Regions from separate parts of the Oceanobacillus longus genome, predicted to be linked through region 1. Evidence: a T-box and tRNA genes for the amino acid it is inferred to sense, from the RefSeq annotation. Region 1 holds a T-box; the other holds one or more tRNA genes.

Region 1 (3,417 bases):
CATTTCCAAAGATACACTGACACAAAATTTCCTTACATATCAAACGCACTGCGCACAAGTCCCAACAGAACTGAATGCTATTGTTCGTCAATTTGAAGGTAACCGATATTTGTCACCATTTGAATTACTTGTTTGCACACAGTTTAGAGATATAGAATATGCGTCAAAAATGAATAATGATATTATACGTGAATTTCTTGATCCGTCTGATGAAGATTTAACATGGAATCAATGTTTATGTCATGGAAATCTTACACAAGACCACACATTGGGAAGGTATATCATTAATTGGGAAAATGCTCGTTACGATCATCCTGTAATGGATTTGGCAAATTATTTTAGCCATTTGACAGGTAATTATGATCAGCCGCAAAATAAGATAACCGAAGCATTTAAACTATATAAAAACCAAAATGATCTAAATGAGATAGAACTAAAGTTGCTAACGATATACTTACTTAATCCATCTTCTTATTTGACAACGATTCGTGAATACGTGAATAATACATCAAAAAAATCAATGGTAATTCAAATCAGAGAGTTGCAACAACAATACAGAAAACTTATTTTTGCATTGAATTGGAATAAATTCATGAAAGAAGAATATGAAACAATAGCCTTTGAGGATGCTGATCATTAAATCCATTCCAAATAAAACGCTATAAATAATCCGATTAACATTCCCAGCAATAGAATATCAAATGTTGTAGGAATAAATAATGTCCGTATCAGTTGAAAAATCATGATTGGTAATGTAATCCTTTCAAGAACAAAAAGGCAATGTCTTGCCCATGGTGGAAGCTTGTATCGGTAATAACGAGCCACTTCATTCACCCCCTTTAATTCAATATGTGTTCACATACTTCCTTTTTTCAATATACTATGTATAAACAAACCTGATATGTGCAATATGTATAATATTAATAGTTGACGATATCCGCACTTATCGCTAAAATAAGAGGCATACGAACAATTGAACTGATATGAAAAAGCGATGACAGGGAAGAGTACAGAGTAAACGCCTAAAAGAGAGGGAAATCAAGAGCTGAGAATTTCCCAGGCAGGTTGTTCTAGAAGGTCGCCCTCGATGCAGTTTCTTTGAAATTGGAGTAGAAGAAGCCGGAATTTGACCGTTATCAAATCTTGAGTGTGCAGACTTTTTTAGTTTGTAAACAAAGGTGGTACCACGGAAGCTAACCCTTTTCGTCCTTTATTTATAGGATGAAAAGGGTTTTTTTAGTTAGTTAAAATAGGAGGTATACGAATGAATGATCAAGAAAAAACTTCACTTCCATCAAAATACAATCCCCAGGAAGTGGAAAAAGGACGTTATCAGTTTTGGCTGGAGGGAAAATACTTTGAAGCAACCGGTAATCCGGAAAAAGAACCATTCTCCATTGTTATTCCACCACCGAATGTAACCGGGAAACTGCATTTAGGTCATGCATGGGATACCACGATGCAGGATACAATTTCTCGTATGAAACGAATGCAGGGATATGATGTATTATGGCTTCCGGGTATGGACCATGCAGGAATTGCAACACAGGCCAAAGTAGAAGCGAAATTAAAAGAACAGGGTACGAATCGTTATGAATTAGGTCGCGAGAAATTCCTTGAAACGGCATGGGAATGGAAAGAAGAGTACGCAGACTTTATTCGTTCCCAGTGGGAAAAAGTAGGACTTGGTCTCGATTATTCCCGTGAGCGATTTACCTTGGATGATGGCCTCTCAGATGCGGTTAAAGAAGTATTTGTTAAGTTATATGAAAAAGGGCTCATCTATCGTGGGGAGTACATCATTAATTGGGACCCCAAGACAAAAACTGCCTTGTCCGATATTGAAGTTATTTATGAGGAAGTCCAAGGTAAATTTTATCACATGCGTTATCCAATTAAAGACAGCGATGAAACAATTGAAATAGCAACTACGCGCCCAGAAACGATGCTCGGAGATACTGCGATTGCCGTTCATCCAAAAGATGAACGTTATAAGCACTTCGTAGGTAAGACGGTTATTCTGCCAATTATAGGTCGTGAAATAGAAATTGTTGCAGACGAGTATGTGGATATGGAACTCGGTTCAGGTGCTGTAAAAATTACACCTGCACATGATCCGAATGATTTTGAAGTAGGTAATCGGCACGAGTTGGAACGTGTACTCGTTATGAACGAAGACGGTTCAATGAATGAAAATGCTGGAAAATATAATGGACTCGATCGCTTTGAATGCCGTAAGCAAATTGTAAAAGATTTACAAGATATGGATGTGCTTTTTGAAATTGAAGAACGTGTCCATCAGGTAGGACATTCAGAAAGAAGCGGAGCGGTTGTCGAACCGTACCTTTCCACCCAATGGTTTGTAAAAATGGATCCCCTAGCAGAAGCTGCACTTGATTTGCAGCATGGGGAAGATAAAGTTAATTTCATACCGGAACGCTTTGAGAAAACGTATTTTAACTGGATGGACAATATCCGTGACTGGTGTATTTCACGTCAGTTATGGTGGGGGCATCGTATTCCTGCCTGGTATCACAAGGAAACAAAAGAAGTATATGTAGGTAAAGATGCACCAGCAGATATTGAGAATTGGGAGCAGGATGAGGATGTACTGGATACATGGTTCTCATCTGCGTTATGGCCCTTCTCTACAATGGGTTGGCCGGATAAGGAAGCAGAAGATTTTAAACGTTATTTCCCAACGGATGTGCTTGTAACAGGATATGATATCATTTTCTTCTGGGTTGCCCGTATGATATTTCAGTCAAAGGAGTTCACTGGTGAAAAACCATTTAAAGATGTATTGATGCACGGTCTGATTCGTGATGCAGAGGGACGAAAAATGAGTAAGTCACTTGGGAACGGTGTAGATCCTATGGATGTAATCGACAAGTACGGTGCAGATTCTTTACGTTATTTCCTACTGACTGGTTCAACACCCGGACAGGATTTGCGATTTAGCTGGGAAAAGGTAGAGTCTACATGGAACTTTGCTAATAAAGTTTGGAATGCTTCCCGCTTCTCATTGATGAATATGGAAGGCTTCACATATGAAGAGATAGATTTAACTGGAGAACTCTCTTTGGCAGATAAATGGATCCTGACTCGCTTGAATGAAACCATTGAACATGTAACTAAAAATACAAATAAATATGAGTTTGGTGAAGCAGGCCGCCATTTATACAATTTCATCTGGGATGAACTTTGCGACTGGTATATTGAAATGGCAAAACTTCCGCTATATGGAGAAGACGAGGCGAAAAAGAAAACAACGAGATCCGTCCTTGCTTATGTGCTCGATCAAACGATGCGTATGCTTCACCCATACATGCCTTTTATAACGGAGGAAATTTGGCAGCAACTTCCACACGTTGGTACGTCCATTACAGTAGCAAAATGGCCGGAAGTACGCGCTGA
Region 2 (3,417 bases), on a different contig from region 1:
CGTAACTACCATGGCGGGACGCATATGCATGTGCTCCAGCCTCCACGGCACGCCAGTCGTTACCTGTTGCAATTACAACAGGATCAATCCCATTCATTATCCCTTTATTATGCGTTACTGCACGATATGGGTCTGATTCTGCAAATTCATATGCATGTACAACACCATCACGAACTTCCTCTCCGGAATAATCCCCAGTAGCAAGCAGATCAGGAGGAATGACACACCTTGCCCGAGCCAAGCATTTATCTGCAAAGTTCGATAAAATCCGCAAATAAACTTTACCTTTTGTTATTTCCTCGACAATGGGCGCAATAGCTTCAACCATCGTGTTAATAATATTTGCTCCCATTGCATCACGTGTATCGACATATATATGCAGGACAAGCATCTGTCCATACTTCGAATTACTTTCTTCATTAAGGATACGTATATCCAGATCTCCAGCCCCGCCTCCCCGATTTACAATGCTCGGGTAAGCAGCGTTCGCAGCTTTTATTAATGACTCTTTTTGATCCAATAAGTCCTGTTTCGCAACTTGATAATTCGGACAGCCTATAACCTGAATCTGTCCAATCATTATTCTTTCCGTTGCATTAGTTTGAAATCCCCCAGCGCTTCTGACAATTTTAGCTATATGACTTGCCGAAGCAACTACTGACGCTTCCTCAATCGCCATTGGTATTACATATTCTTTCCCGTTTACTAAGAAATTCAACCCTAGACCCAATGGGAGCTGAAATGTACCTATAACATTTTCAATCATTTTATCTGCGGTTTCAGTAGATAGAGGCTGATTAATACAGAGATCGTCTAAATCCTCTGAAGAGAAATCTAGCACATTTTTAAGCAGGTCCCGTCGTTGTTCAACAGACAAATTATAAAAACCGGGGATTCTGGAAGATTTCATCCTGGATCATCCTTTAATATAGAAATTATATATAAAATTCTTTCATCATTTATGATTTTAAACTATATAGATTATAACATGAAACCTTAATTTTTTTCATTTAGAAGTATCTCCATAGAAAACGTAAAAAAATAACTGTATTTATTATGAATAATTTTATCTAAATATGCAAATAAACAAGGCTGTATGTTACCATAACGACCTTGTTTATTTTCTGTTGCATATACTGATTTAGCTTGATGAGCCATGAAGGATTCGAACCTTCGACCCTTTGATTAAAAGTCAAATGCTCTACCAACTGAGCTAATGGCTCGTGTAATATTCCAAAACATCCTTCAAAAATAAAAAAATGGCTGGGCCACCAGGATTCGAACCTGGGGTACACGGGATCAAAACCCGATGCCTTACCGCTTGGCTATAGCCCAACAATAGTAATGGTGGAGGGGGGCAGATTCGAACTGCCGAACCCTGAGGGAGCGGATTTACAGTCCGCCGCGTTTAGCCACTTCGCTACCCCTCCGTACATATTGTTAACTATACTTATTAATTTATACAAAAGATGGTGCCGGCCAGAGGACTTGAACCCCCAACCTACTGATTACAAGTCAGTTGCTCTACCAGTTGAGCTAGGCCGGCAAAAATGGTGGAGGATGCAGGGCTCGAACCTGCGACCCCCTGCTTGTAAGGCAGGTGCTCTCCCAGCTGAGCTAATCCTCCATATTGGTGACCCGTACGGGATTCGAACCCGTGATACCGCCGTGAAAGGGCGGTGTCTTAACCGCTTGACCAACGGGCCATGAATTGAATATCATGTATATTCATCGACGTTTGTAACAACCTGTCGCAGACTGACGAATTTTATTATAACCAGGATATATAACTTTGTAAAGAGGAAAATGAAATATTTATTTATTTTTATTGAAATCGACCTGGAAACAGCGCAGTAACAAGGCTAGATTGTCATATTCGTAATATTATAAATCAACCCCCTCTTTTGAAGTAAGATTTTAAACAATATCAATCCCTAAAAGTTATGGTTTCAATACCTGGTCCTAATAGGTTATAATATATAGAAGAAATAAAATGTGGAGGTATACTATGTCAGGTCTATTGCAAGGAAAAAATGTAGTAATAATGGGTGTAGCAAACGAAAGAAGTATTGCTTGGGGTATAACAAAGTCATTACATAACGCAGGAGCAAACCTGATTTTTACAAATAGACAGGAAAGATCATACCAAAAATTGGTAAAGTTATTAGAGAAACATGACATTGAGGCAGAATTAATTGTAGCTTGTGATGTTGCTAGTGATGAAAGTATTCAACAAGCATTTAGTGAAATAAAAGAAAAAGTAGGAACCATTCATGGATTGGTTCATTCTGTAGCCTTTGCTAACCGCGAAGAACTAAAGGGTGAATACGCAAATACTTCACGGGAAGGGTTCTTAGTGGCACAGGAAATCAGTGCTTACTCTCTTGTTGCTGTTACAAAAGCAGCGAAGGAAGTAATGACTGAGGGAGGAAGCATTGTTACGCAAACCTATTTGGGGGCAGAACGTGTTATTCCGAACTACAATGTAATGGGAGTAGCCAAAGCTTCTCTTGAGGCTAGTGTAAGATACTTAGCCGAGGATGTAGGTAAATATGGCATTCGTGTCAACGCTGTTTCTGCAGGCCCTATTCGCACATTATCTGCTAAGGGAGTCTCCGGCTTTAACGAAAAAGCCAATGTAATTGTTGAGAAAGCTCCACTTAGACGGAATGTCGATCAGGATCAAGTTGGTGATGCTACACTATTCTTTATTAGTGAACTTTCTCGCGGAGTTACAGGAGAGGTTTTACATGTTGATTCAGGCTTTCATATTATCGGAGGATAATCACAAACATATAAAAAACGATTTGCTGCGTTGAAGTCAGCAAATCGTTTTTTAATTAACTCAACTTAGCAGAGTTAAATTGACAAATATGCCTTGGTAGAATTAGAAGCTCTCTTCATACACCGCTCAAGTTGAATGTTTAATTAGGAGCTTTTAAAACTGCTTTCTTGAAAATGGCAAAAACAATTTAATTCCTCTTTTGTTAACAGGGAATACCTTCATATCTGCAATTAGATGGCTTATATAACCAAGTATACAAGTCACAAAAACTCCATCAAGTACCAGTGATTTTTCTAAAGAAGAGGCTATCACACCAAAAAAGATAATACCTAGTATAGAATGTGTATAACTTCGATGGGAAACAAATGAGGCTATAATGATATAGATGCCTAATAACCATATCCAATTTTCCTCTAATGATTGGCCACCAACAAGAACACCAATACCTGTTATCGTAAGCATACGTCTTTGCCTGATTAAAGATGAAATAATAATAATTGTAATTCCAGCACCTACTCCAATCCACTTTTCCATCCCTATACCAGTAAAAAGGCTATATGCGATTATAAAGATGGCTATAGATTGAGACACTATTTGAAGGAATTTCTTAGAAAATGTAATTCGGTTACTGA

Evidence for each region. A T-box is a leader RNA that pairs with one kind of tRNA and senses whether it is charged. The one in region 1 lies ahead of ACFOUV_RS02240 (valine--tRNA ligase), so its partner is inferred to be a tRNA-Val.
Region 2: it has a tRNA-Val gene. The T-box ahead of ACFOUV_RS02240 (valine--tRNA ligase) is inferred to sense a tRNA for this amino acid. The anticodon was not compared.

What each region holds. Positions count from the first base shown of each region.
Region 1 is NZ_JBHSAO010000001.1:451,634-455,050, forward strand. It holds gene ysxE (spore coat protein YsxE) at 1-640, shown strand, start outside; gene ACFOUV_RS02235 (hypothetical protein) at 637-825, opposite strand; T-box leader at 986-1,214, shown strand; gene ACFOUV_RS02240 (valine--tRNA ligase) at 1,265-3,417, shown strand, end outside.
Region 2 is NZ_JBHSAO010000010.1:157,573-160,989, forward strand. It holds gene ACFOUV_RS14020 (hydroxymethylglutaryl-CoA reductase, degradative) at 1-910, opposite strand, end outside; tRNA gene ACFOUV_RS14025 (tRNA-Lys) at 1,151-1,223, opposite strand; tRNA gene ACFOUV_RS14030 (tRNA-Gln) at 1,261-1,335, opposite strand; tRNA gene ACFOUV_RS14035 (tRNA-Tyr) at 1,346-1,430, opposite strand; tRNA gene ACFOUV_RS14040 (tRNA-Thr) at 1,471-1,546, opposite strand; tRNA gene ACFOUV_RS14045 (tRNA-Val) at 1,552-1,627, opposite strand; tRNA gene ACFOUV_RS14050 (tRNA-Glu) at 1,632-1,706, opposite strand; gene fabI (enoyl-ACP reductase FabI) at 2,009-2,785, shown strand; gene ACFOUV_RS14060 (metal-dependent hydrolase) at 2,939-3,417, opposite strand, start outside.